Regions from separate parts of the Saccharopolyspora gloriosae genome, predicted to be linked through region 3. Evidence: riboswitches for the same ligand, from Rfam matches in the RefSeq annotation. Region 3 holds a riboswitch; each other region holds the start of a gene.

Region 1 (7,031 bases), 390 kb from region 3:
CCCAGCGTCAGCCGCGGCGACATCTCGGCCCGCGCCGGGATCACCCCGCACAGCGGATGCCCGTCGAGCTCTTCCGCGAGGTAGAGCAGCCCGCCGCACTCGGCGTGGATCGGCGCACCGGTCGCGGCGAACCGGGTGATCTCCGCGCGCAGCGCCGCGTTCGCCGACAGCGCGGCGGCGTGCTGCTCCGGGAATCCGCCGGGCAGCACGAGCCCGCGAGCGCCCGCGGGCAGCGCCTCGTCGCGCAGCGGGTCGAGCACCGCCACCTCGGCACCGGCGGCGGTGAGCAGCTCGACGTGCTCGGTGTAGGCGAAGGTGAACGCGGGACCACCGGCCACGGCGATCACCGGGCGGTCCGCGACCGGTTCCACCTCGGCCGCCGCGTCCCAGGCCGGGCCGTCGAGCGCCGGGGCGCTGCGCGCCAGCGCGACCACCGCGTCCAGGTCCACCCCGGCCTCGACGGCGTCCGACATCGCCTCGACCGCCTCGGTGGCGGCACCGCCGTGCTCGGCCGCGGTGACCAGGCCCAGGTGCCGCGACGGCACGCTGAGCCCGCCGGTGCGCCCCAGCGACCCCAGCACCGGCAGCCCCACCGAGTCCGACGCGTCCCGCAGCACCTGCTCGTGGCGCGGCGAGCCGACCCGGTTGAGGATCACCCCGGCCAGCCGCACCCCCGGCTGGAAGCTGCGGAAGCCGTGCAGCAGCGCCGCGATGCTCTGCGACTGCCCCTGCGCGTCGACGACCAGCACCACCGGGGCGCGCAGCAGGCCCGCGACGTGCGCGGTGGAGCCGAACGCGGGCTCGTCACCGGGTCCGGGGCCGTCGATCTTGCCGTCGAACAGGCCCATCACGCCTTCGGCCACGGACAGGTCGGCGCCCGCGCTGCCGTGCCGGAACAGCGGCGCGATCCGCTCCTCCCCCACCAGCACCGGGTCCAGGTTCCGCCCCGGGAGCCCGGAGGCGACGTGGTGGTAGCCGGGGTCGATGTAGTCCGGCCCGACCTTGAACGGCGCCACCCGCAGCGACCGGCGGCGCAGCGCGCCGAGCAGCCCGGTCGCCACCGTCGTCTTGCCCTGACCGGAGCCGGGCGCGGCGATGACGACGCGCGGGCTCACCACTCGATGCCCTTCTGGCCCTTCTGGCCGGCGTCCATCGGGTGCTTGACCTTCGTGGTCTCCAGCACCAGGTCGGCCGCGTCGAGCAGCGCCTGCGGCGCGTTGCGCCCGGTGATCACCACGTGCTGGTGGCCGGGCCGGTCGCGCAGGGTCTCGACGACCTCGGCGACGTCGATCCAGCCCCAGTGCAGCGGGTAGGTGAACTCGTCGAGCACGTACATGCCGTGGCGTTCGTCGGCGATCCGGCGGGCGATCTCCTGCCAGCCCTCCAGCGCCGCCGCCGCGTGGTCCTCTTCGGAGCCCTGCTTGCGCGCCCAGGACCAGCCCTCGCCCATCTTGTGCCACTCGACGGGGCCGCCTTCACCGGTCTCCTCGTGCAGCCTGCCGAGCGCGCGGAACGCGGCCTCCTCGCCGACCTTCCACTTCGCCGACTTCACGAACTGGAACACGCCGATCGACCAGCCCTGGTTCCAGCCGCGCAGCGCGAGTCCGAACGCGCTGGTCGACTTCCCCTTCATCTCCCCGGTGTGCACGATCAGCAGCGGACGGTTGCGCCGCTGCCGCGTGGTCAACCCGTCTTGCGGAACAGAACTCGGCTTTCCCTGAGGCATGGGCTCAGACCCTAGGCCACCTCGGTCGGGCGCCGGACCGGCTGTCGCGGACCTCACCGTCTCCGGTCGGCTCGAAAACGCCTCGCAGCAACCGTTTTCCGGCCCACCGGCGGCGAATCGCGCGTCGGCCGGATTGGAGCCGACCGACATCGGTGGACTGCTGAGACGCGCTCACCGACGGGTCGTCCCGGTGCGAAAAAAAGCGCCCCCGCGCTCGACCGACCTGGGGGTCATCGGGAGCGCGAGGGCACTTCGTGGTCCACCCCTGGGGGTCAGGTGGACGAGGAAGAGCTTACCAACTACGCCGGGATATTCCTACTCCGCCCGGACCGGGTCGTAACCGAATCGGAATCAAGCGGCCCGAGCGGCGGTGTCGCGGGCCGCGCGCACGACCCCGGCGACGGCGTCGGCGGAGAGCTCCTCCAGCCGCAGGCAGGCCCCGCCGAGTGCGGTGGCGACCTGGCCGGCGAGGCCGAGGCGCACCATGCCCTGCTCGCAGTCGACCACCACCGACGCCACGCCGAGCCCGGCGAGCAGGCCCGCCGCGCGCATCGAGTCCCGCACCGCCTGCTGCGCCCTGGCGCGCCCGGTTCCGCCGCCACCGGCGGGAACCGTGGACTTGCCGTCGGTGAGCAGCACCAGCAGCGGACGCCTGCGCGGGTCGCGGGTGCGCTCGGTGGTCACGACCTGGCGGACCTTGAGCAGCCCGGTGGCCAGCGGCGTGCGGCCACCGGTGCGCAGGTCCCGCATCCGGGTGGCGGCGATCTCCACCGACGACGTGGGCGGCAGCGCGAGCTCGGCGTCCTCGCCGCGGAAGGTCACCACGCCGACCTTGTCCCGGCGCTGGTAGGCGTCACGCAGCAAGGAGAGCACGGCGCCGCTGACGGCGGACATGCGTTCGCGGGCGGCCATCGAGCCGGAGGCGTCGACGGCGAACAGCACGAGGTTGCCTTCGCGGCCTTCGCGCACCGACTTCCGGACGTCCCCGCGGTGCAGGACCAGTCCGGGGCCGCTGCGCCCGCGCGCCCGCTGGTGCGGGGCCGCCGCGATCAGCGTGGACGGCAGATGCACCCCATGTCCGTCCACTGTGGAGGATCGGACGGTCTGGCCGCTGCGGGACCGGGCGCGGGAACGCCTGCCGGGAGCGCCTTCGCCGACCCCGGGGACTTCGAGCAACCGAGCCCGGAACGCCGGTGCGGGCGCGGCCGGGGGCTTGCTCGCGGGAGCCCGACCGTTTCCGTCGTCCTGCCGCGAGCCGCCGTCGCCGTTCGGCGCGGGCGCCTCCGGCGGGGTCTGCGCCTCGCCACCGCCCGGCCCGTCCGGGCCGTCGTCCGGTCCGCCGTCGGGGGCACCGCCGCCGGGCCCGCCCGGCCCGTCGTCGGGACCGTCCGGCGGTTCCTCCCCGCCGTCGTCCTGCGCGGAACCCCGGTCGTCGCCCGGCTGGTCCTGCGCGTGCTGGGCGGCGTCGTTGAGCGCCTGCTGCAGCTGATCCTCTTCGACGCCGGGCTCGTCGAACGGGTCGCGGCGCCGCCGGTGCGGCAGCGCCAGCCGGGCCGCGGCCTCCACGTCCGATTCGGCCACGGCGTCCGCGCCGCGCCACGCGGCGTGCGCCACGGCGGTCCGGGCCAGCACCAGGTCCGCGCGCATGCCGTCCACGTCGAACGACGCGCACAGCGCGGAAATGCGCCGCAGCTCCGCGTCGGGCAGCCGCACCGACTCCACCCGGGACCGCGCCTCGGTGATCCGCCGCGCCAGGTCGGCGTCCGCGTCGGCCCACCGCGCCGCGAAACCCGCCGGGTCCGCCTCGAACGCGAGCCGCCTGCGCACCACCTCGGTGCGCGTCGCCACGTCGCGCGACGCCGCGACCTGCACGGTGAGCCCGAACCGGTCGAGCAGCTGCGGACGCAGCTCGCCCTCCTCCGGGTTCATGGTGCCCACCAGCAGGAACGAGGCCGCGTGCGTGACCGACACGCCTTCGCGCTCCACGTGCGCGCGGCCCATCGCCGCCGCGTCCAGCAGCAGGTCCACGAGGTGGTCGTGCAGCAGGTTGACCTCGTCGACGTAGAGCACGCCGCGGTGCGCCGCCGCCAGCAGACCGGGCTGGTAGGCGCTGACGCCCTCGGTCAGCGCGCGTTCCAGGTCGAGCGAGCCGACGAGCCGGTCCTCGGTGGCGCCGACCGGCAGCTCGACCAGTTCCGCGGGCCGCCGCACCCCGGTGATCTCGGCGTGCGGGCCGTCCGGGCACTGCGGGTCGGGCCGGTCCGGGGCGCAGCCGAAGCGGCAGCCGGGCACGACGTCCAGCGCGGGCAGCAGCGACGCCAGGGCGCGCACCACCGTCGACTTCGCGGTGCCCTTCTCGCCGCGCACCAGCACACCGCCGATGCGCGGGTGCACCGCGTTCAGCAGCAGCGCCAGCCGCAGGTCGTCGTGCCCGACCACCGCGGTGAACGGGAAGCGCGGGCTCGCGGGAGCAGTCATGCCAGGTGTTCCTTCCTCGGGTCTCGGACGCCCCGATGTCGGCTGCGCCAAGGCGAGGCAGTGTCCTGACTCCCGGATCAACGCGGGACCCCGGCCTTCCCAGGCAGCAGCGTTCGCCGACGCGCCCGGTGGCTCGCGAGGGAGGCCCGCTCCCCGGTCACAGTGGCGCCGACCGTGCCGGACTCGCACCGGCTTCCTGACCTGCCTTGGCTGGGACCAGCGTGCATCGTCGCAGATCACGGACGGCCGAGGAACAGCCGCGACGGGCTCAGCGCAGCGAGCCGGGGTATCGGTGCATGTCGACGTGCGGGATGCCGTCTTCGAGATACTCCTCACCCGAGGGTTCGAACCCGAAGCCGCGGTAGAACTCCAGCGCGTAGGTCTGCGCCGACAGCGTCGCCGGGGCGCGCTGGATCTCGGCGAGCGCGGCGCGCATCAGCTTGCGCCCGAGGCCGAGACCGCGGGCCTCCTTCGCGGTGGCGACGCGGCCGATGCGGAAGGTGCCGTCGGGGTCTTCGAGCAGCCGCAGGTAGCCGAGCACGTACCCGTCGGCGGAGTCGATCCAGAAGTGCCGAGTGCTGTTCTCCAGGTCCCGGCCGTCGAGCTCCGGGTACGGGCAGCTCTGCTCGACCACGAACACGTCCACGCGCAGGCGGAGCATGCGGTAGAAGTCCTCAGCGTCGAGGTCGGCCGTGTAGGCGCGGTGGACTGCGGTGGCGAGCGGTTGCAGGGTCACCATCACGGGATATCACATTCCGGCTACGACACCTGCGGTCACCTGCGGCGGAAGTAGCGCAGACCACGTCCTGCGCCCGGCCCGCGCGCGGCCGCGGAAATCGGGAAGTGCAGCGCACGAACGCGCCTCGGCCACCCGAAGCGGACATTCCCGATGAACAGGTCGGCTCCGCCCGAGAACGACGGCGCGCCGGACGTCCCATCCACCGGGACGACCACCTCCGTTCAGAGCCGGGCCGCGACGTCCGAGGAGACCGCCGCGATCCGGGTGTACACGCCGGGCGTGCCGGGCCGCCCGCATCCGGTGCCGTAGGACACGACGCCGATCAGCCTGCCGTCGGTGACGAGCGGCCCGCCGGAGTCCCCGGCGCACGCGTCCCGGCCGCCTTCCGGCGCTCCCGCGCACACCCGCGTTCCCGGTTCGTAGTCGGAGTACGCGGCCCGGCAGTCCGCGTCGGAGCTGATCGGCACCTCGGCGGAGCGCAGCACCTCCGAGGACGAGCCGGTCTCGGCGGTGCGCCCCCAGCCGTAGACCCGGGCCTGCTTGCCCGGCCGGTACGGCTCGGCGTCCCCGGGTTCGGCCATCGGCAGCGGCTGCTGCGCGGCGGGAGCGGTCAAGGTCAGCACCGCCACGTCGTATCCCTCGGTGACGTCCCGGAATTCCGGGTGCACCCACACGCCCCCGACCGCGCCGTCGGTTCCCCCGGTGTCGCGCAGGTCCGCCCGGCCGGTGATCGCGCGCAGCGCCGCGGGGTCGCGGCCGTCGACGCAGTGCGCGGCGGTGACGACCTTGATCGGCGTGACGAGGGTGCCGCCGCAGAACTGGTGCCCCGCGTCGTCGGTCAGCGCCACCGCCCACGGCGCCGCGCCCTCTTCAGCGCCGCCGAGGACCCGCTCCTGAGCGGGGTCGGCCCCGGCCGGAGCGCCCAGCGCGGTCAGCGCCGCGGCCAACGCGGAGGCGCCGGCGGCGAAGCGGGCCGGCGAACGCCGCGGCGGGCGGGAGTGGTCGGACACGACGGCCTCCAAGACTCGCACCGCTGATCGGAGGTGATCAACGCGTTCGGCGGCACACGGTAGCGGCCCGGTCACCGAGAGATCAGGAGGGCGAGCTCACATGGGCTCGCAAGAATTTTTCGTTAATATAGTTGTTGACGGGAAAAACTACGGAGCACTTGCGCGGCCGATCGCCGTTCGTCCCGTAGCCCCGTCCACGATCCTCGGGAGTCCGCGACGACGCGGACCCGAGATCACCCCCGATCCGGTGAAACCTTCGACCGGTGGGCCCATCCGCCCACCGGCCACCTTCGTGCGCGCACGACCTGCGCGACGACTCGATCAAGGAGCGAACACGTCATGCTGCTGGACTTCACGACCCTGCCGGCGTTCCTGCTCGCCAGTGCAGTGGTGGTGCTGACACCTGGGGTGGACGCGTTCCTGCTGCTGCGGACCTCACTGCGGCAAGGCATCGGCGCCGGCCTGCGCGCCCTGCTCGGCATCCACACCGCGAGCATCCTGCAGGTGGCACTGGTGATCTGCGGCCTCGGCACGCTGATCACGAACAACCCCGCGGTGCTGGCCACCCTCAAGTGGGCCGGAGCCGCATACCTGGTCTACCTCGCGGTCATGATCGTGCGAGGCCTGTGGCTGACCCGCAAGGAGACCGGCGACGGCCTCGAAACGGGCAGCACCACCGACCGCCCGTACCTGCAAGGCCTGCTGAGCAACATCACGAACCCGAAGATGCTCCTGTTCAGCCTGGCCTTCCTGCCCCAGTTCGTGGGCGCCGCGACGGCCCCCACCCTGCAACTGGTCCTGCTGGGCGCGGTCTTCCTCGTGCTCGCCGCGATCTGGGAAGTCACCATCGTCCTCGCCGCGGCGCGCATCGCCGACCGCCTCCGCCGCCCCAAGATCGCCCGCTCCCTCGACATGATCAGCGCAGCAGCCTTCTTGACCATCTCGGTCGGCCTCGTCACGACCTGACGCCCTCGGTAGCCGCGTGGTCTCGCTCGGCTCCACCCCCAACGACCGTGCTTTGCGGCGAAGCCGTGCAGTGGACGAGCGAAGCGAAGTCTGCCTCGCGGCCGAAGGCCGT
Region 2 (7,031 bases), 2.2 Mb from region 3:
AGAAGACCCACACGTACCAGTCGGTCACCAGGTCCAGTTCGGGGCCGGGCGAGTCCGGGTGGGTGTAGGCGCACAGCAGCGCGTAGTCGTGCGAGTCGAAGTCCTGCTCGTCCCAGATCGGGACGCCCTGCTGCGGGACGTCGATCATGTCCTGCTCGTAGGCCCATTCCTTGGTGTGTCGACGGGCGCGTTGCAGGTGCTGGTTCAGCCTCGCCGGATGAGCCACGTAGAACTCGGGCAGCTGGAACGGTTGCACGTGCGCACCTGTCCTAACTCCGCCGGTCCGGCGGGGATCGTTCCGCTCGGGCCCGCGATCCGCGGCGGATCGTCCTGACGGCCCAGCGGGGGATGGTCTCGATGGAGCAGGCAACCAGAGTTCGCGGCGGCGGCCAAGATCGCGAACACAGGTGCACTCGATCGAGAGGCACGGCTGCTCGCCCGGCCCAGCGCTCCCTTCGGAGCGTGTCCTGAACCGGACCACCGCTGGGCCGATCGGGTGGCACCGCACGCCTGCGTCGCTGTTTCGAGGTGTCGTGTCAGCGGTCGAGGTTCTGGGGGCCGCCGGACTCGGGGGAGGCGGCGCGGGCGAGGAGGACGGCGAGCTCGCTCAAGGTGTGGTCGTAGACGCCCCACAGGTCGAGGTCGATGCGGTGGCGGCTGCGCAGTTCCAGTTCGAGCTCGGTGATCTCGGCGGGGTCCAGTTCGAGGTGGTCGCGGATGCGGTCCTCCGGGTGGCGCGCCGTCGAGCCGAAGCAGAGGTCGCCGAGGATCGCCTGGGCGCGTTGGATCTCGCTGCTCAGGTCCGCGCCGTCCCCGCGGCCGGCGCCGGTCATCGGACGGCCGCCCGTCGCGCGTTCCGCGTCGACGGCTCGGGTAACCGTTCGCGCATCGTGATCGCTCCCAATCTGTCCACAGTGGAATTGCGGGGAAGTGCTCCGGAGCGACGACGGGCGAGCAGCCTGCCCGCGCAGGAGGCCGCTGAGGTGGATTCCGGAGCGGATGTCGCGCGGTGGCGGCGAATGCCGGCCGCGTCCCGTTGATCGGCTCGGATCCGGGAGAGCACCTGCCGGGAGATCGGGCGTCGGAGGTGCGCGGCCGAGCGTGTCAGCGACGGTCCGCTCCTGACAAGGAAGATCCGGCACCACAACCCGTTGGTGGCGGGCACGTCCCGCCGGTCTCGCGTGGACTCCGATCCGAGTTCGACCGTCCGTGATCGAGTGCGCGCTCGCGATCACTCAACGCGGGGACGCAGGAAAACGCTTTCGGTGGTCGTCGTGGCGGGACCCGCTCGTCCATGATGGATTCATCGCGGTCTTCCCGGACCGGCGTCCGCTGCGGATCGCCGGGCACCGGGTGCTTCCCGTTCGGACGAGGAAGTCCGGGCGTCCCACCGGCGCTGTGCGAATCTCCGCCGGCCGCGATTCGGCGCAACGACGCGCCTGCCGCCGCGATCCCGTCTCGGACTCCGCGGACCTGCCAGTGCCCCGCGCTCGCCGACGTCCTCCAGCGGGACCTGCTTCTCCAGCGGGACCGAGTTCCCCGGTCACCCCGAATTCGACTGCGCCGAGCCGGATTCGCCCGGCACGGCCGGTCCCGGTGCAACAGCGAAGGAGTCGAGCAGATGCGTGCTCAAGAGCAACCGGGCCTCCCGCGGGTCACAGCCCAGCCGGACCCGGCGCCGGATACGGCGAGGTGGGGAGGACTGCGCGCCGCGCTCGTGCACCACGACCCGCAGGTGTCCGACGTCGCCTTCGCCCGGCTCGCCCGCGAGCTGCTCGACCCGGCGGCGGCCGGCCCGGCCGACCTGGTCGGCCCGGTCGAGGTCCTCACCGGCTCCCCGCACCCCAACCGGGCGCGGGTGGCGCTGCTGCTGGGCGTGCTGCTCGGCGACGACGAGAGCAGTTCGTACCTGCCGGGACAGATCAAGGGCGTGCTCGGCGACCGGCTCGACGCGTCGATGCGGCTGCTGGAGCGGGCCGACACCGAGCCGTGCCTGCGCACCGCGCTGCTGCACCTGCTGATGCACCTGCCGGAGCAGCGCGACCGGATCTCGCCGGTGCTGCCGGCGGATCTGGACGAGCACGACGCCGCCCGGCTCCGCCGCTGCTTGACCGTCCCCGACTTCACCGATCCGAGCTGTGCGGCGGGAATCGGCCGGGCCTGGCCGTCCCCGGCGCACTGGGGGAGCCTCGCGCCGATCACCGGTCCGGTCCGAGCCGGTGCGGAGCTCGCCGAGCTGTGGGACGCCGAGACCGCCGCGCTGCGCGCCTACCAGGGCGCGCGCGCCGAGCACGAGATCCACCACGCGTTCGGCTGGCCGGAGCTGCCGGAACCGCCGGAACCCGTCACGCCCGCGTCCGGCGCCTACCGGCGGCTGCTGGAGCAGGAGTCGACGGCGGGCCAGCGCATCGAATTGCTGCGCGCGGAGTCGGGCGCGGTACCGGGCGGGAACTGGGACCGGTCGGTCACGGCGTGGGACGAGGACGCCTACCTGCGGCGGAACCTGCGCCCGGCGCCGGGGCCGGTGCTGGACGTGGCCTGCGGCACCGGGCGCTGGACGCGGGTGCTGGCCGAGCAGGTCGGCCCGGACCGGGTGCTCGGCCTGGACTCGGCGGCGCCGTTGCTGGAGGTGGCGCGCGCGGCGGTCCCGGGCGTGCTGTTCACCGAGGGCGACGCGCGGGCGCTGCCGTTCCCGGACGCCTTCCTCGGCGCGGTGAACTGCTCCGACGCGCTGCACCTGCTGCCCGAGCCGCAGCGGGTGATCGCGGAAGTGGCGCGCTGCCTGCATCCGGCGGGCACCTTCACGGCGACCACCTACCGGCCGGGGACGCGCGCGTTCCAGCGCTACTTCCAGCGCTGCCACGAGCGGGTGTTCGGGCTGCGGTCGTTCGAACCGGAGACGATCGCCGAGGCGTTCGGGTCGGTCGGATTGGACGTGGTGGATTCCAGCGGGCCCGGCTCCTTCCTGTACCTCACCGCCCGCCGCCGGGCCGTCGGACGCGGCGGAATGGGGGCGGTGGCGGTCTGATCCGCGCTCCGGCGGAATTTCGCCCGGTTTTTTCCAGAATTGCCGGGAACCAATCCGGCCGACTATCCGACGGTCTCGGGCGCCTCGTTCCGCGGAGGCTCGGCCGAACGTCGCGCACGGCCCTTGCCGGAACACCGCGCGAGCATCCGCTCCGATGTTCCGGCAAGGGTCATCGACGTCATAGTTCTTTCGGCGGCGCCGGTTTTCCGGCGCTCATACCTGCGCGGACGCAGTTTCCGCGTGTCGTCGCTGCTGCGTTCCGACGTCCGGCGCACTTGACATTCCTCAGCGGGACTGCGAACTTTTCACCCGTTCAAGCGACGGTGTTCAGGAAGCCGGTGTGACTCCGGCGCGGTCCCGCCACTGTGAGTGGGGAGCCCGCCTCCACCCGTGCCACTGCCCGACAGGGTGGGAAGGCCGGAGGCCAGGGTTCTGATCCACGAGCCAGGACACTGGCATCGTCGTACCGATTCGTACGGGGTCGCGGAGCTCCGGAGGAGGTACGTGGTGCTGCGCATCGACGCATCGCGCCCGACGGGCGCAACTTTCCCCTCGGACCCTTGTGGTCTCCCCCGGGCGTAGCCCGCCTTCGATCGTCGCTGACCGGACCGGCTTCGGGAGACACGTGCGTCCTGTTCCTGCCACCACTGATCAGTCCTATTCGGACTCGTTGATCGAGTCCGCTCTGGCCGGCGCGTTCTGCGGCGCCGACGGGGGAACACCGCAGCAGACCACGGCCGCGGTGGCGTTCCTGACCGTGCAGGCCGCCCGGCACACCGGTCGCGGCACCGGCTACGTCAACACCGTGCTCAGCGTGCGGGTCGGCCCGGCCGTCGGTTCCTGCGCCGTGGAACCCGGCGCGCTCGACGAGGACGCGGTGCGCGACACCGTCGGGCGCAGCGTCGCCGAACTGCTGGCGCACCCGCTGCGCCCGGTCCGGGTGGCCGCGCTGGACGCCTACCTCGCCGCGACCACTCCGCACGGCGCGCACCCGCTGGCCCGCCAGGTACGGGTCCCGGCGGGGGATTCGCTGGCGAAGTCGATGGCGCGGGCCCGCGCGGTGGCCGCGATCACCCGGGCCCCCGAGGGCGGCCGGGTGGCGGTGATCGGCGTGGTGAACTCGCTGCTCGCCGCGTTGCGGGAGCGCGGGCTGACCTGCGTTCCGTGCGACCTCAAGGGTGGCCGGACCGAGTGGGACGAGCCGATCCTGACCGACCACGCGGCCGCGATCGAGGGCGCCGACGCGGTGCTGGCCTCGGGAATGGTGCTCGGCAACGGCACGTTCGACGAGATCGCCGCGGCCTGCGCGGCGCGCGACCTGCCGCTGACCCTGTTCGCCCAGACCGGGGCCGCGGTGCTGCGGGAACTGCTCGGCGGCCCGGTGCAGGCGCTATCGGCGGAGCCGTACCCGTTCTTCTGGCTCTCCGGCGAGGAGACCACGATCCACACCTACGAGGCGCCGCGATGACCGGTCGGGCACCGGCCCGGTCCGAGTCGCCGCTGGACCTGATAGGCAACACCCCGCTGCTGCGCGTCACCACCCCGATCGCCTTCGAGCACCCGGGTTTCTGGGCGAAGCTGGAGGGCGTGGCGCCGGGCGGGATGAAGGCCAGGGCGGCGCACGCGATGCTGGCGGGCGCGCGCGAGCGCGGCGAGCTGCGCCCCGGCGGCACGGTAGTCGAATCCACCAGCGGCACCTTGGGGATCGGCCTGGCGTGCGTCGGGGTGGCGTGGGGGCATCCGGTGGTCGTCGTCGCCGACGACGAGCTCGACGACATGACCCGCGCCCTGCTCACCGCCTACGGCGTGCGGGTGGAGCTGGTGCGGTCGCCGCACCCGGTGGGCGGTTGGCAGCGCGCCCGGCTGGAGCGGGTGCGGGAGCTGATGGCGACGCTGCCCGACCCGTACTGGCCGGACCAGTACAACAACCCGGACAACGTCACCGGGTACCACGGGCTGGGCCGCGAACTGCTCGACCAGCTCGACGACGTCGAGGTCGTGGTGTGCAGCGTCGGCACCGGCGGTCACAGCGCCGGGATCGCGCAGGTGCTGCGCGAGCACCGTCCGGAGGCCCGCCTGGTCGGGGTCGACGCGGCGGGCTCCACGGTGTTCGGCGATCCGGCGGTGAAGCGCCTGATGCGCGGTCTGGGCAGCAGCATCCACCCGGGCAACGTGGACTACGCGGCGTTCGACGAAGTGCACTGGGTCGGGGCGGCGGAGGCCGTCGCGGGCTGCCGGCGGCTGGCTGCGGGGTCGTTCGCCACCGGTGGGTGGAGCACCGGCGCGGTGGCGCTGGTCGCGTCCTGGTGCGCGCGCGAACTGGGCTCAGACCGAGTCGCCGCCGTGTTCCCCGACGGGCCGCACCGGTACTGGCGGACGATCTACGACGCGGACTTCCACGCCGCCCAGAACCTGCCCGATCCGGTCACCGAACCATCCGAAACGGACGGAATTCCGTCCGAAGTGGACAGCAAGACGAGTTGGAGGAGGTCGCGCAAGGTGGTCGATCCCTGCGCCCATCGCACCGCCGGTTCGGCGGGCTGCCCGGTCTGCGAGGTGCGGGAATGAACCGCGCCGCGTTCGCCAGGCTGTCCCCGGCCGCGAAGCTGCTGGTGATCAACCAGTTCGGCATCAACGTCGGCTTCTACATGCTGATGCCGTTCCTGGCCGCGTACATGAGCGGGAACCTCGGCTACGGCGCCGCCGTGGTCGGCCTGGTGCTCGGTGTCCGGAACCTGAGCCAGCAGGGCATGTTCCTGCTCGGCGGGACCGCCGCGGACCGGCTCGGCTGCCGCCCGATGATCATCGCGGGCTGCGCGTTGCGGGTGGTGTCGTTCGGCTTGTTCGCCGTGTTCACCTCGCTGCCGGGCCTGTTCGCCGCGGCGATCCTCACCGGGCTGGCCGGTGCGCTGTTCAACCCGGCGGTGCGCACCTACCTGATGCACGAGGCGGGGGAGCGGCGAGCCGAGGTGTTCGCCGTGTTCAACGTCTTCCAGCACGCGGGCACGCTGGTCGGGCCGCTGCTCGGCGCGGCCCTGCTGGCGGTGGACTTCCGCGTCATCGCGCTGGTGGCGTGCGTGGCGTTCGCGGTGCTCACCGCCGCGCAGCTGCTGGTGCTGCCGCACCGGGAGGTCGAGCCGCAGCAGCAGAGCGTGCTGGGCAGCTGGCGGGAAGTGGTGCTCAACCGCCGCTTCCTCGGCTTCACGCTGTCGTTGTCGGCGTACTTCGCGCTCTACAACCAGCTCTACCTGACGTTGCCGCTGGAGGCGCAGCGCGTGTCCGGCGCGGCGTGGTCGATCGCGGTGGTGTTCGGGGTGTCCACCGCGATCGGCGTGTTCGGCCAGGTCCGCATCACCGAGTGGTGCCGCCGGCGGTGGAGCTCCGGGCGGTCGATCGTGCTGGGCCTGTGCTGCATGGGCGGTTCGTTCGTGCCGCTGATGCTGGCGGCCCCGGTGCTGCCGGAGCGCCTCCCGGTGGCGGGCGCGCTCGGCACGGCGCTGGCGTTCGTGCCCGTGGTGATCGCGATCGTGCTGTTCACCGTCGGGCAGGCCATGACGAACCCGTTCGCGATGGAGCTGTTGCCCGAGATCGGCAGCGAACGGCTCGCGGGCACCTACTACGGCTTCTACTACCTGGTCTCCAGCCTGGTGGCGGCCGGGGTGAGCTGGCTGGCGGGTGCCCTGCTGGACGCGTTCGCCGAGCCGGGCGTGCGGTGGTTGCCGTGGCTGGCGCTGCTGCTGGTCGGCTTGGCGGGAGCCGGGGGCACCGCGCTCATGGAACGGCGCGGAGCGCTCGGCCGGGCGCGCCAGGAGCAGCCCACGACCGCGTGACGCGCTGGCGACCTCCCGTGCGGCGGTGTATCCCGTGGGCACCAGCCGACCACGGGAGGTCCCGGCATGACCGATCCGACGTTCTACCGCAGCCCCGCCGACGCGATCGCGGCGCCGCGCGAGGAAGTGGCCTACGTGGCGGCTTTCGACCGTTCCGCGAGCCGCCCGGACGC
Region 3 (7,031 bases):
GCGCTCCACCGGGATCGCGCCACCGTGCACCCGGCGCAGCACGCCGCGGCGTTCGAGCACGGTGAGGTCGCGGCGCACGGTTTCGGTGGTCATGTCGAAGCGGGTCGCGAGCGCTGCGACGTCGACCCGGCCTTCCTTGCGGGCCAGCTCCAGAATCGCCCAATGCCGTTCTTCGGCGTACATGACCGCTTCGCTCTCCCGCCGTGAGATCCCCCGGTCCGGCGGAGATTACCGGCGCCGAGCACGCGGGCACAATGCTCGGATGTGGTTTCTTGTTGCTTTGCTTGGCGTTCGCCGGGGCGCTGCGGGGTTGCGAAGCGCGGGAGATCCGATCCGGTGATCTTTTTACTCTCCGAATTCGGATGATCACATTCAGTATAGGGTGGCCCGGTGCCAACTGAGGACATCCCGTCGGCGGTCTGGCGGTGCGCCGAGGTCCGCGACGCCCTCGCAGTGCGCGACATCGGCACCGTCTACCGCGCGTTGCGCGCGCACGGCGTCTCGCAGAGCCGCATCGCCCAGCTCACCGGGCAGGCGCAGAGCGAGGTCAGCGATGTGCTCAACGGGCGCGCGGTGCGCAGCTACGAACTGCTGTCCCGGATCGCCACCGGGCTCGGCATCCCGCGCGGCTGGATGGGACTCGCCGGCGAGCAGCGGCCCGCGACCACCGAGCGCGGCGCCTCCGACGTCGCACCGGACGAGGAGGACGAGCAGACCAAGCGCCGCAAGTTCTTGTCCTACGCCGGTTCCCTCGTGCTCGGCTCCCACTCGGAACCGGCCGAATCCGCGCTCCGGCTGCCCGCCGAGCTGCGGTACCCCGACCTCCTGCGCACCCCGCCCGGCCGGGTCGGCGCGTCGGACGTGGCGGCGCTGGACGAGCTGATCGGCTCGCTGCGCAGGATCGACCAGCGCTACGGCGGGGTCGGGCAGTACGGCACCGTCGCCGCCGCGACCCGGCACGCGGAGCTGATGCTGGAGTCCTCGATGTGCGAGGACGTCCGCTCCGAGCTGCTGGCGACCTTGTGCAAGCTGCACGCCACCGCGGGCTGGACCGCCGTGGAGAACGGGCTGCTGGCCAGCGGGCACGAGCACTTCGGGCGGGCGCTGGACTTCGGCCGCGACGGCGCCGACCCGCTGGCGATCGCCCGGACGCTCTACGCCGCGGGCCGCGCCGAGCTGCACTTCGGAGATGCGAACTCGGCGTTGAAGCTGTTCCAGCTCGGGTCGATCCGCGCCGAATCCTCGACGCTGGTGAGTTCGGTGCTGCAGCTCAACTCCGCGTGGGCCGCCGCGCAAGGAGAACGCGGCGACTCGGTGCGCCGCCTGCTCGACCACGGCCGCGGGCTGCACGCGGCGGCGAAGATCGACGCGGACTACCCGCTGTTCCGCTGGTTCGGCGAGGCGGACCTGCTGGGCATGACCGGGTCGATACAGCTCGCGATGGGCGAGTTCGAATCCGCCGCGCTGCACCTGTCCCGCGCCGTGGCCGCGCGCGCACCGGGCGAGGTGCGCTCGGCGGTGTTCGAGCTGGCGAGCCTCGCCGAGGCGAAGTTCGCCCTCGGCGACCACGGTGCCGCGATCCGCCACGGCCGCCGTTCGGTGCTGCTCGCGGGCGGCGTGCGCAGCGCGCGGCTGCACGGCCGCCTCGCCGGGCTGCGGGCCAGGTGCGCGGAGATCGCGAACTCCCGGCACCCCTGGCACGACTGCGCGGAGGAACTCGCGCAGGGCATAGATTCGGTGATCGCGCCCCGCGCCGTGCGCCGGTGACGTCAGTCCGTCGCGGTGATCCGGTCCGGTGCCGGTGGGACGACGCCGGGGTGGGCGGCGAAGTAGCCGAGCAGGGCGTCGAGGTCCACGGGACCACCGGTGACGTCGGTGCCGTCGGCGAAACCGGTGAAGCCGTCGCCGCCCGCCGCCAGGAAGTTGTTCACCGCTACCCGGTACGGGGCGTCGGGAGCGACCGGTTCGCCGTGCAGCGTCAGCCCGGACACCTTCGAGCCGATGGGGGCGGACTCGGAGTACTCGTAGTGCACTCCTGCCGAGACCTGCAGGATCGTGGCGCCCTCCGGTGTCCACTGCTGTTCCAGCACGTTCTTGAGCTGCGCGCCGGTGAGCGTGATCGTCTGCATGATGTTGCCGAACGGCTGCACCGCGAACGCCTCGCCGTAGGTGACCACGCCGTCGCCCTCGCCCGCCGGGGAGGAGGCGTGCGGCAGGTCGGCGCGGACGCCGCCGGGGTTGGTGAGGGCCAGCTGCGCGCCACTCGCTGCGGTCGACTCCAGCTGGGCGTCCGCGATCACGCTGCCGAGCGCGGATTCCCCGGACGGCGCGGCGGCTTTGAGCAGGTCACCGGTGATCGTCCCGACGGCGCGGTTCGCGATCGGCGCGGCCTTCTCCCGCGCTTCCTCCACCAGCGCGACGGTCTCCGCGTCGGGTGCGATGTCGCGGGTGACGATCTCGTTGCGCGCCGAGCTCCGCTCCCGCACCACGTCGCGGGTGGCGCGGTCGATGCTCAGGTCGAGCACCGAGAGCAACCGGCCGAACGAGGCTCCTTGCACGACGGGGCGCGGCGCCCCGGCCGGGTCGGTGGCGGTGCAGTTGTACTGCTGGTGGCTGTGCGCGCTGAACACGGCGTCGACCTTCGGCGAGGCTTCGGTGGCGATGCGCGTCGCCGGGCCGCCCGGTTCGAGCTCGCAGGAGTCCGGTCCGCCGCCGGTGGCCTCGTCGCCCTGGTGCAGCAGCACGACCTGCGCCTTGATGCCGAAGCGGTCGAGCGCGTCGGCGGTGCGGTCGATGGCGGCGACCTCCTCGCCGAACCGCAGTCCTTCGACGGCCTCCGGGCTCACCACGCTCGGCAGGTCCTCCAAGGTGGCCCCGATGACGCCGATCGGCACGCCGCCGGAGACCTGCACGGTGAACGGCAGCAGCGCCGGGGAACCGTCCTCGAAGGACACGTTCGCGCCGAGGTACGGGAAGTGCGCGCCCTCGAAGGAATCCCGGAACCGGCAGCCGTCCTCCGGGTGGCAGCCACCGCTCTGCAACCGCTGCAGTTCCGCGTAGCCCTCGTCGAACTCGTGGTTGCCGACGACGTGCGCGCGCACGTCCTGCGAGTTGAGGAATTCGACGGTGGGTTCGTCGTGGAACAGCGCGGAGTTCACCGGGGAGGCGCCGACGCTGTCGCCCGCCGAGAGCACCAGCGAGTTCGGCGCCTGCGCGCGCAGCCGGTCGAGGTGCGCGGCGAGGTAGGCCGCTCCCCCGGCTTCGACGACGGAGCCGTCGGGCAGCTCGACCTCGCCGGAGGAGCCGGTGGGCGGTTCGAGGTTGCCGTGCAGGTCGTTGAAGGTGATCAGCCGCACGTCGGTGGTGTCCGGTCGCGGCGGCGCCTGCCCGGCGGCGGCGCCGGGGACCATCGCGGCGGTGGCCAGGGCGGTGGCGACGACGGCGAGTCCGCGTCGCACGCGGGAGGCGCGCATGATCGGAGTTCCTTCCGGACCGGTGATCTCGGAACAGGAGTCTGCCCGAACGACGGCCGCGACCACCAGCGAATCCGCATCACACACCGCTTCGGACTTGGTCCCGCACGAACCTCGCGTTCCCCGTCCGGGTGATGCGTGCGACATCAACAAGTCTTCCGCCACGCCGACGATGATGGGGTCCGGATCAGCGCCGAACGCTAGATGTAGTGTGGCGCCCGCTGATGGTTCACCGGGATCGCCCGGTGTGACAACAGGGAACCCGGTGCGAGTCCGGGACTGCCCCGCAGCGGTGAACGGGAACGACCGCCGTCACCACCTCCAGAGGTGGTGCAGCACTGAGCGCGATGCTCGGGAAGCGACGGCCAGTAGGTCCGGCGTCGAGGACGCCGGGTGCCCGTGAGTCCGAAGACCTGCCATCGGTGCGCGCACGAGGGGTGCGCGCCGTCCGGGACCTCGCGGGAGGGTCGCGGGACGAGCGGTGCCGTGCGCGCCGCGGTCCTCGCACGCTCCGAGCCGTCCCGGGCAGGTGTCCGAGCTTGCGAGGGAGAGAGCCAGTGACCGAGTCCACGACCCGGCCGTCAGCAGCCACCGCGGTACCCGCGGGAGTGCGGGTGCTGCGGCGCGACGGGACCGTTTCCGGTTGGGACGAAACGAAGATCTCCGTGGCGCTGACCAAGGCGTTCCTGGCGGCCGAGGGGGATTCGGCCGCCTCGTCGTCGAGGCTGCACCAGGTCGTCGCGGAGTTGTCGGAGCAGGCCGCGCGCGGAGTGCTGCGCCACGCCGGCCCCGAGGGCCTGGTGCACATCGAGCAGATCCAGGACGCGGTGGAGCTCGCGCTGATGCGCGGCGGCCACCACGGCGTCGCCCGCGCCTACGTGCTCTACCGGGAGCAGCACGCCCAGGCCCGCGAGACCCCGGAGCAGGCCGCGGACACCGCGCCGGAGCTGGCGATGACGCGCCCGGACGGCATCCGCGTGCCGCTGGACTGGGCCCGGGTGTCGACCGTCGTCGAGCAGGCCTGCTCCGGGTTGTCCGATGTGGACGCGGATCGGGTGCTGCGGGAGGTCCGGCGCAACGTCTACGACGGCATCGGCTCCGCCGAGCTCGCCGAGTCGCTGACGATGGCCGCCCGCACCTTCGTCGAGGGCGAACCGAACTACTCGCTGGTCACGGCGCGGCTGCTGCTGGACAAGCTGCGCCGGGAGGCGTTGAGCTTCGTCGCGGACGAGCCCGCCGAGGCCGACCAGGTGCAGATGCGGGACCGCTACGCCGGTTACTTCGCCGACTACGTGCGCCGCGGCATCGAGCTGGAGCAGCTGGACCCGGAGCTGGCGCGGTTCGACCTGGCCCGGCTGGGCGCCGCGCTGGACGCGGACCGCGACATCGCGTTCGGCTTCCTCGGCCTGCAGACCCTCTACGACCGCTACCTGCTGCACGAGCAGGGCGTGCGGTTCGAGCTGCCGCAGGCGTTCCTGATGCGGGTCGCGATGGGCCTGTCGCTGCGCGAGGACGACCGCGAGGCGCGCGCCGTCGAGTTCTACGACCTGCTGTCGTCGTTCGACTTCATGTGCTCGACGCCGACCTTGTTCAACTCGGGCACGACGCGCCCGCAGCTGTCGTCCTGCTTCCTGACCACGGTGGACGACGACCTGCACGGGATCTTCCACGGCATCAGCAACAACGCGCTGCTGTCGAAGTACGCGGGCGGTCTCGGCAACGACTGGACCCCGGTCCGGGGCACCGGCGCGCACATCAAGGGCACCAACGGTTCCTCGCAGGGCGTGGTGCCGTTCCTGAAGATCGCCAACGACACGGCGGTCGCGGTGAACCAGGGCGGCAAGCGCAAGGGCGCGGTGTGCGCGTACCTGGAGACCTGGCACGTGGACATCGAGGAGTTCCTCGACCTGCGCAAGAACACCGGCGACGACCGGCGGCGCACCCACGACATGAACACGGCGAACTGGGTCCCGGACGAGTTCCTGCGCCGCGTGGAGGCCGACGAGCAGTGGACGTTGTTCTCCCCGGACGAGGTCCCCGACCTGCACGACCTCTACGGCACCGCGTTCGCCGAGCGCTACCGCGAGTACGAGGCCGCCGCCGAGCGCGGTGAGCTGGCGGTGTTCCGCCAGGTCCGCGCGGTGGACCTGTGGCGGCGGATGCTCACGATGCTGTTCGAGACCGGTCACCCGTGGATCACCTTCAAGGACCCGTGCAACCTGCGTTCGCCGCAGCAGCACACCGGCGTGGTGCACTCCTCGAACCTGTGCACCGAGATCACGCTGAACACCGGTGGCGACGAGGTCGCGGTGTGCAACCTCGGTTCGATCAACCTGGCCCGGCACGTCACGCCCGACGGCCTGGACGTGGAGCGCCTGCGCCGCACGACCCGCACGGCGGTGCGGATGCTGGACAACGTGATCGACGTGAACTTCTACACGATCCCGGAGGCGCGGACCTCGAACATGCGCCACCGCCCCGTGGGCCTGGGCCTGATGGGCTTCTCGGACGCGTTGTTCGCGCAGCGCATCCCGATGTCCTCGCAGGCCGCGGTGGAGTTCGCGGACCTGAGCATGGAGCACATCAGCTTCCACGCCATCGGCGCGTCCTCGGACCTGGCGGCCGAGCGCGGCCGGTACGAGTCCTTCGAGGGTTCGCTGTGGAGCCGGGGCGTGCTGCCGATCGATTCGCTGCGGCTGCTGGAGCAGGCCCGCGAAACCGGCGTCGACCTGGACCACTCGTCCACTTTGGACTGGGACGGACTGCGGGAGCGGGTGCGCGCCAACGGGATGCGCAACTCGAACGTGCTGGCCATCGCGCCGACGGCGACGATCTCGAACATCTGCGGCGTCGGCCAGTCCATCGAGCCGCTGTACCGGAACCTGTACGTGAAGTCGAACATGTCCGGCGACTTCACCGTCCTCAACGCCGACCTGGTGCGCGATCTCAAGGCCGCCGGGGTGTGGGACGAGGCGATGGTGCAGGACCTGAAGTACTTCGACGGCGACCTGGCCCCGATCGACCGGGTGCCCGGCGAGCTGAAGTCGTTGTACGCCACCGCGTTCGAGATCGAGCCGCGGTGGCTGGTGGAGGCCGCGTCGCGCCGCCAGAAGTGGATCGACCAGGCGCAGTCGCTGAACCTGTACATGGCCGCGCCCAGCGGCCGCAAGCTCGACGAGCTGTACCGGCTCGCGTGGCGCAAGGGCCTCAAGACCACCTACTACCTGCGGTCGAGCAGCGCGACGCACGTGGAGAAGTCCACGTTGCGCGGCACCGACGGCAAGCTCAACGCCGTCTCCCCCGTCGCGCCCGCCGCGTCCCCGCAGGCCTGCGCCATCGACGACCCCGAGTGCGAAGCCTGCCAGTGACCACCACGACTCCTGGAGTGCCGATGACCTCCCTGCACACCCCCGACGCCACCGGCCTCGGCGAGATCGACCGCGGCGCCGGCCGGATCAACGTCGACGACAAGGCGATGATCAACGCGCAGGCCGACGTGAACCAGCTGCTGCCGCTGAAGTACGGCTGGGCCTGGGAGAAGTACCTCGCGGGCTGCAA
Region 4 (7,031 bases), 2.4 Mb from region 3:
CACGCCTGCCAGGGCGCAGCCGATGCGGGCCAGGGCGAAGGTGTCCGGTTCGCCGGGGGCCAGGTCGTCCTCGTCGGAGATGCCCGCCGCCGCGATGGCCGCCCGGACGTCGGCTCGGGGCTGCGGATCGCGGAGGTCCAGGTCGTCGGAGTCCGTGCTGAAGACGAGCTCGCCGTCGATCGCGTACCCGATGGCTACCGGAGGGCCGGTGAAGTTCGTCCGGATCGTCACCGCGGGTCCGCCGGCGGCGGACAGGACCGCGCTCGGCTCCTGCACGGCCGGTCTCGGCCTGCCCGCCATCGCCTCGAGGCCGGACCAGTCGCCGCCGGCCGCCGCGTCCACCGCGCGGGCGCGCTCCAGGTCGCCGACCTCGCTGGTCGCGCCGGCGTCGTCGAACACCAGCGTCCAGCCGTGGACCCGGCCCGCCAGCAGCACCGCGACGCAGTCGGGGTCGCCGAGGGCCGCGCGCGGCAACGAGGTGTGCTCGTCGGTGGACTGCGCGGGCAACGTGCACGGCACGGCGGAACCGGCGTCGAGGCCGAGCAGCTCCAGCGCCGCGCGCGGTGCGACGTCGCGCACCAGGTGCGCGGTGGAGTGGCCGATCACGTCCAGTTCGGACAGCCAGATCGGGCGATCATCGGCGTCCAGGGTTCCAGGTGGAAAACCAGGTGTGGGCAAGACATCTCCTCGGAGTGGGGAAGGGCGGGCCGACGGGCGAGCTCAGCCGAACGGCAGCATCACCAGGTCGGCGCCGCGGACGTCCGCCGACGTCCAGGAGGTGATCCCCGCGAGCGCGCAGCCCATGCGGATGACCGCCTCCGGGTCGCGCTCACCCGGATCGAGGTAGTCCTGCTCGACGATCCCGGCGGCCTCGACGGCGTCCTTGAGCCTGCCCTCCAGCTCGGGCGCGATCCCGTCGAGGTCGTCGGAGTTCGTCCACAGCACCTCTTCGCCGTGCTCGGCGAACACGAGGCCGCAGCTCGGCCCGCTGAAGTTGTTCGCGAGGGTCAACGCCGACCCGCCGGTCCGGGACAGCGCCACGGCGGGATCCACCAAGGCGCCGTCGACGCCCGAGACCTCGGAGGTCATGCCCGCGTCGTCGAGGACGAAGGTCCAGCCGCCGATCCGTCCGGCCAGCAGCACCGCGCTGCACTCGACGTCGCCGAGCGCGGTGCGCGGCAGCGAGGTGTGCTCGTCGGAGCGCTCCGGCGGCAAGGTGCACGGCCGCACGTGCCGGAGCTTCGCCCCCAGCACCTCCAGCGCTTCGAGCGGCTGCAGGTCGCGCACCAGGTGCACGAGCTGGTGCGGGTCCTCCGCGCCGAGATCGGAGATCCATGCGGGGCCGCCTTCGGAATCCAGGGTGTCCGCGGGGAACGTCGGTGCTGTCATCGGTGGTCCTCGTCAAGCGTCGATCTTGTGATGGCGACACTCTGCACCAGACCCCCGACAACGAGCCCCGCGAGCACCCGGGTCGTCCGTTCGGTGGAACCGGCGGGCTGCGCGATGAGTTCCCGCGCACCGAGCGGTCGAACTCGTGGAACGGACGATTCGAGGAGGACGACGATGAGCTTGCCCGAGGTCGTGTCGCGGGAGGAATGGCTCGCCGCGCGCAAGGAACTGCTGGCGAGGGAGAAGGCGGCGACGAAGGCGCGGGACGCGCTCAACGCGGACCGGCGGCGGTTGCCGATGGTCCGCATCGACGAGGACTACCGGTTCGACGGCCCGGACGGGACGGCCACCTTGCTCGACCTGTTCGGCGGGCGCCGCCAGCTGCTGATCTACCACTTCATGTTCGACCCGAGCTGGGACGCGGGCTGTCCGAGCTGCTCGGGGTTCGTCGACCAGTTCGGCGACCTCACGCACCTGCGCGCGCGGGACACCTCGCTGGTCGTGGTCTCGCGGGCGCCGCTGGACAAGATCGAACCGTTCAAGGAGCGGATGGGCTGGACGTTCCCGTGGTACTCCTCCGGCGGCGGCCGGTTCAACCACGACTTCCACGTCACCCACGACGAATCGGTGTCGCCGATCGAGTACAACTACCGCACCAGGGCGGAGCTGGAGCGGGCCGGGGTCGGCTACTACGTCGAAGGCTCCGAGCCGTTCGAACTCCCCGGCCTGAGCGTGTTCCTGCGCGACGGGGACGCCGTGTTCCACACCTACTCCACGTACGCGCGCGGCCTCGACGGCCTCGGCAGCACCACGAGCCTGCTCGACCTCACCGCGCTGGGCAGGCAGGAGGAGTGGGAGGAACCGAAGGGGCGGGCGAGTGCCGTCGGCGCCCCGGCGGGCAGCGACAAGGTCCGCTACCACGACGAGTACTGATCACCGGCGGCGCAGCGAGGTCGGGCGATGACCGCGGGTCCGCCCGCATCGGGTGGTTCACATGTTTCTTGACAACGATCAACGCAGGCTGAAAGGTTGTCGCGACGTTCCACTGCGACGGTGTGCAGGAAGCCGGTGAGGAATCCGGCGCGGTCCCGCCACTGTGAATGGGGAGCCGCGTCCACTGGGGCCACTGCCGGGAAACCGGTGGGAAGGCGGGGCGCGGCGCTGATCCATGAGCCAGGAGACTGGCACCGTCGTACCGATTCGCACGGGGTCGCGGAGCCCCGAGGAGGTACGAAGTGCACCCGAACTCGTTGTACGCGCCGGATTCCGGTCGGTCCCCCGAGTCCTGCCGCGCCGCGTGAGCGGCGTGCTCGGCCGCAGGCGGCTGCTCGCGGGTGTCGCGGGAGCGTTCGCCGCGGTGCCCCTGGTGTCCTGTTCCGGCGGTTCCGGGTCGAGCCCGGGGCGGCTGCGGGTGGCGTTCCCCGCGGGCGGGGCGACCGAATCCCTGGACCCGCACACCGGCTCGCTGTTCGTCGACCAGGCGAGGGCGAAAGCGCTGTTCGACACGCTCGTCGGCTACGCCGACGACATGAGCGTGGTGCCCCGCCTCGCCGAGTGGTGGCAGCCTGATCCGACCGGCACCCGCTGGCGGATCCGGCTGCGCCCGGCGAAGTTCCACGACGGACGCCCGGTGACCGCCGAAGACGTGCTCTACACGTACCGGCGCATCGCCGACGACTCCACCGCGGCGCAGGCGAGCGCGCACTTCGGAGACGTGGACTTCGCGGCCAGCACGGCGATCTCGGCCACCGAACTGGAACTGGTGCTCGGCGCGCCGAACTTCGAGTTCCCCGCCGCGTGGGGCGCCCCCGCCACCGAGATCGTGCCCGCCGGAACGACCGACTTCACCGCCCCCGTCGGCTCCGGACCGTTCCGCTTCGTGTCCTTCGAACCCGGCAAACCCGCCGTGTTCGCGCGGTTCGACGACCACTGGTCCGGCCCGGCCACCCCGGCCGAGCTGGAGTTCGTGCCGATGGAGGAGGAGAGCGCGCGGGTCAACGCGCTGCTGTCCGGTCAGGTCGACTACGCCCACGACGTCAGCGCGAACTCGGTGCGACTGCTGGAGCAGGGCGGCCGGGCGCGCGTGCACTCCGCGCCGTTCGGCACCATGCAGTCGCTGCTGCTCAAGGTCGACCGGCCCCCGTTCTCCGACCCCAGGCTGGTGCGCGCGGTGCGGGCGGGGCTGGACCGCCGAGCGCTGCTCGACATCGCGCTCAGCGGCCAGGGACGGATCGGCAACGACCTGTTCGGCGCCGGTCTGCGGTTCTACCCGGCGGGCCTGCCCGAACCCGTCCGCGACCCGGAGCTCGCCCGGTCGCTGCTGCGGGAGGCCCGCGCCGACGGGCTCGGCTGGGAGTTGCAGACCAGCTCCGTCGACCCGTACTTCGAGTCGGCGGCGAGCCTCATCTCCCAGCAGCTGGGCGACATCGGGATGCGCGTGACGCCGCGGGTCGGGCCGTCGGAAACGTACTTCTCCGACATCAAGGAGCACGGCGTGGCCTCCCTGAGCAGGACCGCCGCGTTGCCGGTGCCGACGTTCCTCGGCCAGCGCATGACCTCCGACGCGGGCGGCAACAACTACACCGGCTACCGCTCCGCCGAATTCGACGCGCTGCACGCCGAAGCTCTGTCCACAGCCGACGAACATCGGCGGGCGGCCCTGCTGGCGCGGGCGCAGCGGTTGTCGCGGGAGCACAGCGGCATGGTGGTGTGGGGCTTCAGCGGCTGGAACGTCGCCACCTCCGACCAGGTGTCCGGCGTGCGCGGAGCACCACCGAACTCCCTGGACTGGGCCCGGTTCGACCGGGTGAGCGTGGGGTGATCGCGCTCGCTCCGCGGCTGCGCGGGGCGGCCCCCGGTGCTCGGGTGCTCGGCGCGGTGCTGTCCCGGATCGGCGTCGCGGTGGCGCAGATCGCGCTGGTCGCCGTCGGCGTGTTCGCGCTCACCGCGCTGCTGCCCGGCGACACCGCCGAAGTCGTCCTCGGCGAGCACGCCGACACCGGGCAGGTCGACGCGCTGCGGCGGCGCCTCGGCCTGGACGAGCCGCTGGGCACCCGATTCCTGGACTGGGCGGCGGGAATCCTGCACGGCGACCTCGGCACCTCGCTGCGCACCGGGCGCCCGGTGGTCGACGAGATCGCGGGCAACGCCGCGACGACGGTGCTGCTGGCGGTGCTGACCCTGCTGATCGTGCTGCCGCTGGCGCTGTGGCTGGGCGCGCGCAGCGGACTGCGCGCCGGATCCCGGTTCGACCGCTCGGTGAACTTCGCGGTGGTGCTGCTGAACTCGGTGCCCGAGTTCGCGCTGGCGCTGCTGCTGGTGGGCGTGTTCTCGGTGCAGGCGGGCTGGTTGCCCGCGACGGCCGCCGGGTTGTCCGGCTGGTCGTTGGCGGCCGAACCCGCGGTGCTGGTGCTGCCGGTGGCGGTCCTGGTGGCCAAGCAGCTGTCCGCGCTGGCCAGGCAGGTCCGCGCCGGCGTGGTGGTCGCGAACTCCGCGGAGTTCGCGACGCACGCGCGACGCGCCGGGCTCGGTGCGCGCGCGGTGGTGCTGCGCCACGTGCTGCCGAACGCGATCGGCCCGGTGCTGCAACAACTCGGGCGCACCGTGGACGGGCTGCTCGGCGGCGTGGTCGTGGTGGAGGCGCTGTTCGCGCTCGACGGGCTCGGGTCCGGGTTCGTCGAGGCGGTGCGCGCCCGGGACCTGCCCGCGGTGCAGGGCTACGCGCTGCTGTTCGCCGCGGTCACGATCGGCGTCAACGCGGTCGTCGACCTGGCGGCGCGCCGGTTCCGGGCGGGCGCGCGATGAGCCGCGTCCTCGGCTGGGTGCTGCTCGGCGTGCCGCTGCTGGCGGCGCTGGCCGGACCGCTGCTGACCGGGCCGGTGCACGCGGCGAGCGTCCCGCTGCTGCCGCCCGGCGGCGCGCACCCGCTCGGCACCGACGTGCTCGGCCGGGACGTGCTCGCCCTGGCGCTGCACGGCGGCGGATCGGTGCTGGCGCTGGCCGGGGGAGCGCTCGCGCTGTCCTACCTGGCGGGGGTGCCGCTGGCGCTGGCCGCGGTGGGCCAGCCGTACCGGTGGCTCGACCGGTGGCTCACCCGCGGCCTGGACCTGGTGCTGGCGCTGCCCGGACTGCTGGTGCTGATGGTGCTGGCCGCCACCGGGACCCGGACGGCGGGCGCGCTCGTCGTCGCGGTGGCGCTGCTGCAACTGCCCGCCGTGGTGCGGATCGTGCGCGGTGCGGCGCTCGACGCGGGCCGGCGCGGCGCGGTGGAAGCGATGGCGCTGCAAGGGGAATCGTGGTGGCGCATCCACTTCGACTACATCGGCCGCGGGGTGCTCGCGCCCGTCGCCGTGGACGCGGGCGGCAGGTTGAGCCTGGTGCTGTACCTCGTCGCCTCGGCGAACTTCCTCGGCCTGGGCCTCGATCCCGCCACCGCCGACTGGGCGGTGCTGGTGGAGCGCAACCAGGAGGCGCTGTTCCTGCAGCCGTGCGCGGTCCTCGTCCCGGCGGGCCTGCTGGTCGCCCTCTGCACCGGCATCAACCTCACCGTCGACCACCACCTGGTGACCGGCCGCGGCCCCAGCTGACCCCGGCCCCAGCCGTCACGTTGTGGACGATTCCCGCAATTTCGCGAGAAGTTGAACCACCCGAACGAGGCGAAACCCCCGCTCCGAGCCCATCGTGCCCCCGCTGATCTGCCGGAACGGTCGTCCACAGGGGATGTCGGACACGCCGGAGACCGTTGATTCCTCGCGAAATCGCGGGCGCCGGACCGGCACGTCCGGGGTGGGGCCTTCGGCTCCGGCCCGAAGAGCGGGGCCGCGCACCAGGGCCGAGGTGCGCGCGGTTGCCCCCGATGGAGTGGACGGCGCCGCCGTCCACCGCAGTGCCGTCGCGGCGGTCGGAGCAATTCGCCCCGGAGGACCTTGACCGCCGATGTGTTAGCGCTAACACTGGCGGCTCGATCCGATCGAGGCGGAAGCGGGGGGCGGCGATGGCCGAGGAATCCGGTGGTCCGGTGGCCGGTGCGCCCGGCCCGGTGCAGCGGGCCTCGCTGGCCGACGTCGCCCGGCTCGCCGGGGTCTCGCACATGACGGTGTCCCGCGTCGTCAACGGCACCGGACCCGTTCGGGCCGACACCCGGCGGCGGGTGCTCGACGCCGTGCGGCGGCTCGGCTACCGGCCCAACCCGCACGCCCGGGGACTGGCCACCGGGCGGTCGCGGGTGCTCGGCGTGGTCGCGCTGGACTCCGTGCTCCACGGGCCGGCGAGCACGCTGTTCGGCATCGAGAACGCCGCCCGCGACTCCGGTTTCGGCGTCTCGGTGGCCAGCGTCCGCGAACCGGGCAGAGCGGGCATCGGTGAGGCGGTCGACGCGCTCAGCGCGCAGGGCGTGGCGGGCATCGTGGTCATCGCGCCGCACGCGGAGACGGGACGGGCGCTCGACGACGTCCCCGCGGGCGTGCCGGTCGTCGCGGTCGCCGACACCGAGCAGGCGCCGGTCCCGGTGGTCACCGTGGACCAGCGCGACGGCGGGCGCCAGGCCACCGAGCACCTGCTCGCGCTCGGGCACGAGACGGTCTGGCACATCTCCGGTCCCGACGGCTGGTTCGAGACCGAGGCCCGCGAGCAGTCGTGGCGGG

Evidence for each region. A riboswitch is a leader RNA that binds a small molecule or an ion and turns the genes downstream of it on or off. The one in region 3 is predicted to bind cobalamin.
Region 1: another riboswitch for cobalamin. It lies ahead of BJ969_RS21935 (putative cobaltochelatase); the one in region 3 lies ahead of BJ969_RS20205 (ribonucleoside-diphosphate reductase subunit alpha).
Region 2: another riboswitch for cobalamin. It lies ahead of BJ969_RS11040 (Rossmann-like domain-containing protein); the one in region 3 lies ahead of BJ969_RS20205 (ribonucleoside-diphosphate reductase subunit alpha).
Region 4: another riboswitch for cobalamin. It lies ahead of BJ969_RS10100 (ABC transporter substrate-binding protein); the one in region 3 lies ahead of BJ969_RS20205 (ribonucleoside-diphosphate reductase subunit alpha).

What each region holds. Positions count from the first base shown of each region.
Region 1 covers NZ_JACHIV010000001.1:5,052,296-5,059,326, forward strand. The annotation lists gene BJ969_RS21925 (cobyrinic acid a,c-diamide synthase CobB) at 1-1,115, opposite strand, end outside; gene cobO (cob(I)yrinic acid a,c-diamide adenosyltransferase) at 1,112-1,726, opposite strand; gene BJ969_RS21935 (putative cobaltochelatase) at 2,078-4,204, opposite strand; cobalamin riboswitch at 4,263-4,403, opposite strand; gene BJ969_RS21940 (GNAT family N-acetyltransferase) at 4,473-4,943, opposite strand; gene BJ969_RS21945 (trypsin-like serine protease) at 5,165-5,953, opposite strand; gene BJ969_RS21950 (LysE family translocator) at 6,293-6,919, shown strand.
Region 2 covers NZ_JACHIV010000001.1:2,490,076-2,497,106, forward strand. The annotation lists gene BJ969_RS11025 (terpene synthase family protein) at 1-256, opposite strand, end outside; gene BJ969_RS11030 (hypothetical protein) at 537-833, opposite strand; gene BJ969_RS11035 (class I SAM-dependent methyltransferase) at 1,622-3,028, shown strand; cobalamin riboswitch at 3,335-3,503, shown strand; gene BJ969_RS11040 (Rossmann-like domain-containing protein) at 3,654-4,496, shown strand; gene BJ969_RS11045 (PLP-dependent cysteine synthase family protein) at 4,493-5,596, shown strand; gene BJ969_RS11050 (MFS transporter) at 5,593-6,858, shown strand; gene BJ969_RS11055 (selenium-binding protein SBP56-related protein) at 6,925-7,031, shown strand, end outside.
Region 3 covers NZ_JACHIV010000001.1:4,659,999-4,667,029, forward strand. The annotation lists gene BJ969_RS20190 (DeoR/GlpR family DNA-binding transcription regulator) at 1-183, opposite strand, end outside; gene BJ969_RS20195 (helix-turn-helix domain-containing protein) at 391-1,767, shown strand; gene BJ969_RS20200 (bifunctional metallophosphatase/5'-nucleotidase) at 1,770-3,473, opposite strand; cobalamin riboswitch at 3,682-3,908, shown strand; gene BJ969_RS20205 (ribonucleoside-diphosphate reductase subunit alpha) at 4,031-6,841, shown strand; gene BJ969_RS20210 (ribonucleotide-diphosphate reductase subunit beta) at 6,865-7,031, shown strand, end outside.
Region 4 covers NZ_JACHIV010000001.1:2,221,311-2,228,341, forward strand. The annotation lists gene BJ969_RS10085 (hypothetical protein) at 1-678, opposite strand, end outside; gene BJ969_RS10090 (hypothetical protein) at 721-1,389, opposite strand; gene BJ969_RS10095 (DUF899 domain-containing protein) at 1,564-2,322, shown strand; cobalamin riboswitch at 2,402-2,593, shown strand; gene BJ969_RS10100 (ABC transporter substrate-binding protein) at 2,687-4,210, shown strand; gene BJ969_RS10105 (ABC transporter permease) at 4,207-5,193, shown strand; gene BJ969_RS10110 (ABC transporter permease) at 5,190-5,975, shown strand; gene BJ969_RS10115 (LacI family DNA-binding transcriptional regulator) at 6,383-7,031, shown strand, end outside.